3 regions of the Paenibacillus sp. FSL H8-0548 genome follow, and region 3 is predicted to be linked to each of the others. Evidence: riboswitches for the same ligand, from Rfam matches in the RefSeq annotation. Region 3 holds a riboswitch; each other region holds the start of a gene.
The links. Region 3 has a riboswitch for cobalamin ahead of MHI37_RS20965 (S-layer homology domain-containing protein). Riboswitches for the same ligand answer to the same signal wherever they lie in the genome.

Region 1: another riboswitch for cobalamin. It lies ahead of MHI37_RS15310 (ABC transporter substrate-binding protein); the one in region 3 lies ahead of MHI37_RS20965 (S-layer homology domain-containing protein).
Region 2: another riboswitch for cobalamin. It lies ahead of MHI37_RS09845 (DUF4430 domain-containing protein); the one in region 3 lies ahead of MHI37_RS20965 (S-layer homology domain-containing protein).

Annotation. Positions count from the first base shown of each region.
Region 1 is NZ_CP152049.1:3,622,593-3,625,872, reverse strand. Features, by position in the region: gene MHI37_RS15315 (iron ABC transporter permease) at 1-697, opposite strand, end outside; gene MHI37_RS15310 (ABC transporter substrate-binding protein) at 702-1,694, opposite strand; cobalamin riboswitch at 1,837-1,991, opposite strand; gene MHI37_RS15305 (hypothetical protein) at 2,187-2,630, shown strand; gene MHI37_RS15300 (sulfite exporter TauE/SafE family protein) at 2,644-3,280, opposite strand, start outside.
Region 2 is NZ_CP152049.1:2,329,703-2,332,982, forward strand. Features, by position in the region: gene MHI37_RS09840 (methyl-accepting chemotaxis protein) at 1-935, shown strand, start outside; cobalamin riboswitch at 1,008-1,204, shown strand; gene MHI37_RS09845 (DUF4430 domain-containing protein) at 1,355-3,280, shown strand, end outside.
Region 3 is NZ_CP152049.1:4,798,618-4,801,897, reverse strand. Features, by position in the region: gene MHI37_RS20975 (beta-L-arabinofuranosidase domain-containing protein) at 1-533, shown strand, start outside; gene MHI37_RS20970 (DUF6855 family protein) at 591-995, shown strand; cobalamin riboswitch at 1,084-1,285, shown strand; gene MHI37_RS20965 (S-layer homology domain-containing protein) at 1,434-3,050, shown strand; gene MHI37_RS20960 (DUF4430 domain-containing protein) at 3,074-3,280, shown strand, end outside.

The DNA of each region.
Region 1 (3,280 bases), 1.2 Mb from region 3:
GCCGCTCGCCAAGCACGAATAAATTTAGAGATTGACCATATAAGAGCAAGATCGGCAGACCTAGTGCTAGAAGCGGAAGCAGCATATAAACATTGCTCCAGCTGCGCATAGCTAGCGAACCCATTAGCCAAAACAAAATTTGGTTCACAACGCCCTCCGACATCGATACCATGAAGGATACAAAGGCGCCTAAAAACGCTTGTAAAATGACTCCTGACAAAATCAATGTTTCAATCTGCATGACCCCGTTGTTTCGTGACAGCCAGAAAACGCCTAACAACGTAACTGTTCCTGTTCCGAATGCAACGAGCGGTATCGTCCACATGCCAAGCGCTGTCTGCAAGCCGAACAAAATAATAAATGCAGCGCCGACTGAGCAGCCCGAGGCAACCCCTAATGTATAGGGATCAGCAAGCGGATTGCGAAGCACTCCTTGAAAGCCAGTACCAGCTAGTGCAAGGCATGCCCCAACAAGGACAGCAAGCAATACGCGCGAGAGCCGTACCTGCGTTACGATTGCAATTTCTGCGGACGAATAAGGAACTGGCTGATCAGACAGCCAAGGCAGTTGATGCAGCATGATTCCCCATACGTCCCTTACTGAGATGCCGGCTGATCCTATCGAAAGGCTGACAACGATAGAAACAGCAAGAAGGAGCATAGCTGCTCCTCCATACCAAACCAATTTATATGTCATTTTATTATTTTACGAGATCCGGGTGAATAACTTTAGCAAGCTCCAGCAAACCATCAGCAAGACGCGGTCCTACGCGTACGAGCGGATCCTCGGTCACTGCATGCATATGCTTGTTCTTCACTGCATCGATGACATTCCAGCCTGGGCGGCTTTCAATGCTCACAACGATAGGATTCGGCTCCTCCTTCAATGCAGGATATATAATAAACTCTGGGTTTTTCTTGACGATATCCTCAGCGCTAATCTCGTACCAGCCTGGGAGCGAACCGGAAATGTTGCTGCCGCCAGCGAGCGTAATAAGCTCATCAAGAAATGTGCCGGAGCCTACAGTCCAGCCAGCATCGAACTCTAAGTATACCTTCTTCTTCTCGGCATCCTTAACCGCTTCAGTTACCTGCTGCTTTACTAGGCTCATATGCTCAGCAATTGCAGCTGCCTCGGATGGTTTATTCATAATATGGCCTAAATTTTCGATTTTGGCAATGACTGCATCGTAGGTGAGCGGATCTGTTGCATAAACGTTGATGTTCAGCTCGCGAAGCTTCGCAATCGCTTCTGTATTCATTGACGATGATGCGAGTACAAGATCGGGCTCAAGGGCGAGTACCGCTTCAATATTAGTCGTGATATCGCCTACCTTTGGCTTAGACGCAACCTCCTCTGGATAATTGCTCCATTCATCAACTCCAACAATCTGCCCGCCAGAGCCTATAGCATAAATGGCTTCTGTTTCACTAGCTGCAAGCGTGACGATCTTAGTTGGCACTTCCGTAAAGGTGATTTCTTCTCCTGTATCATCCTTTATCGTAAAGGGATAAACAGTGGCACTCCCTTCTGGCGAAGGCTCATGCGTCGTTGTTTGCCCAGATTGATTTGCTGTATTTGTTGGCTTGTTCTCGGTATCCTTGACATCACCGCATGCAGCTGTAATCATAACCAGCATCGACAATAGCAAAGCGAATAACAGCTTCATCCTATTACTGTTTTTTCCAATCATCTTTTACTACACTCCCATAATTTTTTTCGTATGAACAACAAAAAGCATCTCTGACAAAGGTGTCAGAAATGCTGTTATACGCTGCTTAGCCGTTAGCTTAAGCGAATAGCTTCTCCAACACTTTCCCCAAGTCCACGTAGGTTTAAGCGTTACATAAACAGGCAGATTTTCTGACTCGGCAGCTGCAGCGCTGCTATTGCATAGCTGCTGTGCCTTACAGTGGCGGGTCCGTGCCGGATTTTCACCGAGCTTCCCTATTAAGCGTAAGCTAAGACCATCTATGTGGACATTCATCCTCATCGCTTAGCTCCTGCACCTGTTCACTTCAATCTATGAGATTATCAGTAGTAAATATAACATTGACCCATAAAATTTGTCCAATACTGACCTAGCTATATGAAATGAAGGGTACCAGTTCTGCTCACAGCATTCACCGCATAGGTAACGTAATGAGCGATATTCGGATTAAGGCGAAGGAGGTTTTTATTAAAAATGACGTCTGAGCCAAAAGCACATGCTCCCTTCATCAAATATATACTCATATTTGTTGTGCTAGCGCTGCTTGCCAGCTTGACATTTATTTGGCTCCGTTCAGGAGCTAAAGCTGCTCCCCCAATTACAGAACATACATTTGAGCTTGGTCAAGCTGTTTGGGAGATAGATGCCTACCCTGCCAAGGTGCTTCAAGAAAACCACTTCGAGGTTGGCCTTACAGATCTAACGGGTGCTCCCTTGCAGGGTGCAATTCTTTCCGTCAAGCTTGAAATGCTGAATATGGTTTGTGGAGATTATGAATTTCAAATGACTGAAGTTCTGCCAGGAAAGTATTCTGGTGAAGGAATACCTTTGATGGCAGGCAAATGGAAAGCAACAATAACGCTGGAAAAAGCAGAGCATAGCTACACCCTCGTTAGAGTGCTGCAAGCGATTCATTAGCAGCATTGCTTTCTTACCACAGCCACGGATTAATAGAAGGAATAAAGCCGTTAGCGGCCAGTCCTCGCAATATCGAGATGATTCCAACAGCTAAAGCCGTTGCTACACTCGCTTTCCTCATAAACCGACGCCACTTTTTGTTTGCGAATGCTGCGATAGATGCAGCCGCCGCTAACGCAGGAAAGGTTGATAAACCGAATAAGGCCATGACGGCCGCCCCTTCGAGCCATGATCCCGTGGAGGCTGCCGTCATTTGCATCGCATAGGTCAGGCCGCAGGGCAAAAAACCGAACGAAATTCCCGTAGCGAGCAAATGTCTAGTTTCTTGACTTTCTGACCGCTGTACTCCCCCAGCCAAGCGCTTATGGAGAAAGGCCGATAATCGATGCATGAATGGCAGCTGAAATCTCCTCCACAGCCAGAGCAGCAAGAAGCAGCCGCCTATAATAGAAGCTAAGCCCTGTACCCCTGCGAGTCTGCCTGCTACATCGACGAAGGAGCCAACAGCACCCATCACACTTCCCAGCAAGGTATAAGATAATATTCGACCTGCATTATAAAGGAGCATTGATTTCGTTACCGATGCGGAGGAGTTCAAGGACACTGCCGATACGATGCCTCCGCACATGCCAATACAATGCGGTGCGCTG
Region 2 (3,280 bases), 2.5 Mb from region 3:
AAGATTTGATGCGTACGATTCGCTACAATGCAGTCTCGGTGTCAGATTATGCTGGCAAGCTGAGCGTAGGCTCGCATCAGAGCAGAGAGCTCTCGTCCCAGCTTGCCTCTACGGTTAACGAAATGGCGATTGGCGCGGAGAATCAAGCAGATGGTGCTGTTGAGGTTGCGAGGTCGATGGAGGATATGGCTACAAGTGTTGGAAGAATTGCTTTTTCCTCAAACATAATGGCGGAAGCATCAAGCGATATGCTGGCTGCTGCCGAGGAGGGCCATGAAAAAGCGAATAACGCTGTTGGGCAGATGGAGAGATTAGGCACGGCAACTGCTGCTATCTCGCGTGTCATCGGACAGCTTAATGAGCGCTCATCTGAAATTCAAGAAATGGCAGGCACCATTGCGGCTATTGCGAATCAGACGAATTTACTGGCGCTGAATGCGGCTATTGAAGCAGCTCATGCTGGCGAGTATGGCCGAGGGTTCGCAGTCGTATCAGGCGAGGTGAGGAAGCTTGCGGAGCAGGCATCGAATCATGCCGGTCATATTGCAGAAACGATCAATGAAGTGCTTGCCTTAACCGCAGACGCGGTCGGCGCAGTAAATACGGGGGAGCAGGAGATGGAGCAAGGAATGAGGATCGTACACGAGCTGAAGGATTCCTTCGATACGATCTGGAAGGAGTCCCGTCAGGTTACGCTGCAAATTCAGGACGTATCTGCTTCGACTCAGGAAATGGCGGCAGGCAGTGAACAGGTCAGTGCCTCTGTTGATACAATGGCTCAAGTAGCAAAGGATACTTCGGTCCATGCTGCCCAATCAGCGGCTGACACGGAGCATCAAAATCAGCTTGCCGAAGAGACGCTAGCGCTAGCCTCGTCAGTGAATGAGCTCTCCGAGGAGCTGCGGAGATCTATTGAGCGGTTTAGGATTGAATAAACTTTTTTTGCAATAAGCCCTTTGTTTAATCAGCTATATCTGATACAATTCACAAATCAACTACTTACAATTTAATAGAATAGCTTGTATGGTGCTGCCGTAAATATTCGTATGCAGCTTAATAGGGAAGTTCGGTCAAAGTCCGACGCGGTCCCGCCACTGTATCGCAGAGCTGACTATCAGTTAATCCACTGTCTATTTAAGACGGGAAGGAGATAGTTTGGCAATGAAGCGAAGCCAGGAGACCTGCCATAGAAGCGCTCTATATTTCTCACGAGGATGGGAGGGAGATGTTTATTTGTGTTTTGCAATAGGTATAAGTAGGCCTATGCGTGAATACACAGGTATGACCAAACATCTTGCCAATACGGAAAGGTGTTTTTTTTTTGTTTACATATGATGAAAAAGGAGAGAAAGCTTTGATTACATTTAATAGATTTATGAAAAAGATGCTTCCTGCTATGTTGGTTTTTGTTCTAATTTTTGGGTTATTTGCACCACAGGTAAGTAAAGCGGCAGATCATACAGACAACACTTCATTAAATACGATGATTGAGAAGACTGTTGATTATTATAAAAATAGAAATACAGAACTGACCTCTTGGTGGGATCTCGTTGCACTTTGGGGTGCGGGTCAAAATTTAAGTGACGGCAGCTGGCAGCTTCCGCCTTGGTATAAAACTGATCAAGGATTGCTGCCGACCGCATCAGGAACCGAGCATATCAATTACATCTTTGGTTTGCTAGCTATGGGGGAAGATCCTGCACATGCCTGGGAAACCAATCGTAATCTGTATGCAGAGCTTGCTGCTCAGCAAAATGCAACTACAGGGGCAATTGGAAATGGATTGACAAACAGGCATATGTGGGCAATGCTTGCACTTGATACAGGAGCGAAGCTGGGAAGCTCTGTCGGTACGTGGGATGCAGCGGCTAAGCAGAAGGCTGTAGATTATTTGTTGAGTAAACAGCTTTCAGACGGGGGCTTTGCTTTCTTCGGAACGACTTCTGACGCTGATATGACAGGTATGGGGTTACTTGCGCTAGGAAATTATCAGAATGATAGTGCTGTTCAAAGTGCAATTGTAAAATTAAAAGCATTTTTAAAAACAAAGCAATTAAACGGAGAACATGTAATGTTTGGCAACAACTCCAACAGCATGTCAGCAGTCGTAACGGGCTTGACAGCAATTGGAGAGGATGTTTTATCAGATGCGTGGACTGATAATGGCAACAGTATTCTGGATTCCTATGCACTTTTCCAAGTGCAGAATGGGGCTTTCAAATATTTAGAAAGTCAGTCAAATGCAGATGCTATGGCGACTAATCAGTCACTTATCGCATTACTAGATACCAAATATCAGAAGACGGTATGGCATCGCTTCGCTGATATTAAACTGCCAGTTCGGGTTTCGGTAGAAGTAGACGGCATTTCTGATCGTATTTACGAGAAAAATATCGTTTCTGTTCCGCAAAGTACGAACTCGGCAACGGCTTTAGATGCGCTTAAGTACGCACTAGACAAAGCAACACCTGCTATCCTTTACAACATTGTAAATAGCAGCTATGGTCCATATGTACAAGGAATAGACGAGCAAGAAGCGGGCTCCCTTGGCGGCTGGGATGGCTGGATGTACGAGGTTAATGGAGCTGCACCAGATGTAGGTGCAGGAGAATACCAGCTCAAAGAAAATGATAAGGTTCGATTCTATTATAGTCGTTACCCAGCTATTGCGACCGCGGCAGAGCTGGCAGGCGGCACAACTGATCCCTATGTTGATGTTACACTTGTAGGAGATGATTTCAGCAGTGAGGCCATTTCCGCTGAGAATTGGATTATTAATACAAACTCAGCAGACCTAACGGTTCAATCTATAACGAGTGTAAATAACCAAACCGTTAGAATTCAGCTTCATGGTCAAGTAACGAGTGAGCCGATTACGATTCAAGCATTATCAGCGGCATTAATTAGTAAGCAAAAGAGTAATACGATTACTCTGAGAATTCCGGTAAAAGCTAGTCTGCAGGTTGACGGGATATCAGGGGCAATTTTTGCAGCACAAGAAGTTAAAATTAAAAACACTGAAAATCCGACAACAGCGCTAGATTTGTTGAAGAAAGCTCTTGATCAAGCAGTTCCAAAGATTAGCTATGAGATCGTAAATAGCAGCTTCGGTCCTTATGTGAATGCGATTGACGGTCAGGCAGCGGGCAGCCTTGGCGGCTGGGATGGCTGGATGTTTGAAGTCAATGGAGCTGCGCCATCCGTTGGAGCGGCTGCTTATGAGCTTAAAGAAAATGATGAGGTTCGTTTCTATTACAGCAGATGGCCTGCTCTTTCTACG
Region 3 (3,280 bases):
CGAAGGTGGATATGCCGTCTATTCCGACTCATCGCCCGGATCGCTTTATTTATGAAATTGAAATTTCACTTTCTTTAAAAGAGCAGTTCTGCCTAAAGCTGAGACTTCCGTGGTGGCTGCAAGAGAAAGCCGTGATCTCGATCAACGGTGTGGAGCAGGAGGGTGATTGGCAGCCTACCTCCTATGTGATGCTTGAGCGTGAATGGGAGGATGGAGACATTGTACGTGTCGAGCTTCCGAAGGCACTGAGGGCTGAACAGCTGCCAGGCGAAGCGGGAACTTATGCCTTTATGGATGGTCCGATCGTACTCGCAGGGCTGGTGGATGAGCAGCGGCGGCTGATTGGAAATGCTGAGCAGCTGGAAACTCTGCTCGTCCCAGATCGGGAACGTAACCATAGCTGGTGGAACTCTGGCTATTACCGTACGAGAGGGCAGGAGAGGGGCATTCGGTTTGTTCCTCTGTATGAAATAAAGGATGAAAGCTATACCGTATATTTTCCGCTTATGACAGAAAACCATTTACCGAATTAAGAAAATAGCGTATTCTTGTCCGTGTGTGAGCCGTAATCGAAAAGGAGAATGGATAACATGAGCATATTGGGTACAAAGGATAATCCTTGGAAATTAAAAACTCCACCGCAGTCGTCAGAATACGAAATGTACAAAGACGAAAAAGATGGTATTGAAATTTTAGTGTGCACGGTAGGGAAAACGGTTTTGCATTATGATTATCGTTGTATTGCGGATTTAACTGCCATGCTAAAGGGGCATAACGACTGGATAGAGCTAGGCAGTGCAGATGAGCAAAAGCCTGCAAAAGAAGGGACTGTCGAGGCGTGGGGACGTTCGCCTGAAAATCCGCTTGGCGGCTGGTATGGCTTGAAAAAAGGCTTCCGAGGTAGATTTGGCATGTACATACCGCCATTGATGGAGGAATTAGGACTTGCAGAAGTAGAGCATAAGCCAAGAAGCAATCGTATGAAATCAATATAAAAGCAGCGGCCAAGGATGCTATTTTAGAATCCTTGGCTGTTGTTTTTACATAGACAAAAGGTCCATAATTCGATATGATGAGCAAGAAAATTGAATAGGAGAAAAAGGTGCCAATGATGTTTTATTTTGAGTGAAAGCATCCATTGGTTAAAAGGGAAGAGGGTGAAAATCCCACACGGTCCCGCCACTGTGAAAGAGGAGTCCTTGCAAGCATGCCACTGAGAAGCGGTGGAAAGCTGTAAGGGTGATGATTCTAAGTCAGAATACCTGCCTGTTTCTCATACACCGTTAACTCTACGATGGATAGGAAGGTGTTTATTAGTGCATGAATCCTTTAATTGCACCCGCTAGTAAACCTCTTAACTATTCCTGTTGTGAGGTTTTTTTTGATGCTCTGATGTCATAACAATATAGGACTAGATAGGGAAGGAAGATTTTATGATGAGAAAAAATAGGTTTGTGGCGTGGGCTTTAGTTATAAGTTTGCTTCTTTCAACGGGCTTTTGGAGCAGGGATGCAGCGAGTGCTGCAAGCCGTGTTGATTTACACCATTTGTATACGGATGCAGATGCCTTCTCTGATTGGGCATACAGCGCGATCGGCGATGCTACGCAAAATGGCTTCGTGCAAGGCAGCAATGGGAAATTTAATCCGAAGGCTGCGGTTACAAGAGCAGAGTTTGCTAAAATGCTAGTCTCTGTTCTTAAGCTGGATATGACCTTGGACAGGGCTGGGAATTTTACTGATGTTGCGAAAAAGGATTGGTTTTATCCTTATGTGACGGCGGCTGATCATGCGGGATATATGTCCGGCTTTAATGAAAGGTTTAATCCGAATGAGAGTATTACCCGTGAGCAATTGGCAGCAACTCTCGTGAGGGCATTGGCGATCGAGCCCATTAAGTCACCAGCAGTCATTAAAGATATAGATGCGGCCGCCGCTTGGGCGAAGGCAGATATTGAAACAATTGTTGCTTTTGAATTAATGACGGGCGATCAATCAGGCTTCCAGCCAAAGGCTTCTGTAACGAGAGAAATGGCGGCCGTTGTAGCGATGAGAGCCTACGATTACAAGCTAGCAGAAAAGCCTGCTGAGAACGAGACAGATCCTGACAAAATAGATGCGATAACGAAGCAGATCATTCAAACGGCAGCCTTTATGCAGAAGGCTGTAACTGATCCGGCTATTGCAAGTGTCGGCGGTGATTGGACTATCGTAGCACTGGCACGTTCAAGTGCAGCGGTTCCAGATGCCTATTTTGCTAACTATTTATCGAATGTAGAAAAAACGATGAAGGAAAAAGCAGGCAAGCTTCATAGCGTGAAATATACGGAATACGATAGAGTTATTTTGGCGCTGACCGCACTTGGGAAAAACATTGACGACGTTGCAGGCTACAGCCTAAGAGAACCTCTTGCCGACTATGAAACGTTAATCAAGCAGGGCATTAACGGTCCGATTTTCGCGCTTATTGCGCTCGACAGCAAGCACTATGAAATTCCAGTTGTTGCAGGCGTGAAGACGCAGACCACGAGAGAGCTTCTGATTGATTTTATTTTGAACAGGGAGCTTCAGGACGGTGGATGGGCGTTAGGCGCAAATGCTGATGCGGCAGATGCAGATGTTACAGCTATGGTCATTCAGGGGCTTACACCTTATTACGAAACAAAGGATAACGTAAAAGCGGCCGTAGATCGTGCCATTACCTGGCTGTCGAAGGCACAAAGTGCAGATGGAGGGTTTGCAAGCGGGGACTCTGTTAGCTCGGAGAGCGTTGCTCAAGTTATCGTAGCTTTGTCGGGCCTAGGCATTCATCCACATCAGGATTCGAGATTTGTTAAAAATGGATATTCCACCATCGATGCTTTATTAAGCTTCGCTGCACCAAACGGAGGATTTTATCATGTGAAGCAGGGTGGAACGGATAATGGCGGAGCGAAGCCCGGAGAAGTGGATTTGATGGCATCGGATCAAGCCTTGTACAGTCTTGTTGCTTATGAGCGAATGGTTAAAGGACAAACGGGTCTATATGATATGACGGATGTAAAAGGATGAGGGTGCAGGGAGCGAATGGGTGAATGAATAACAAAAAAATGAATAACAAAAAATGGTTGACAGCTTTATTGATCATTGGCGTGCTCGCTATTGCGTTTTTCTGGGGCGGAAATTATCCGAAGAGCTCGGAGAAGCTGGCGAATAGCAGCATAGAGGCTGAGGTCGCTCTTGAGACGACTGATTCGGCGATTTCTGATGATCTGCAGCAGGATGATCCGATAAGCACAGCA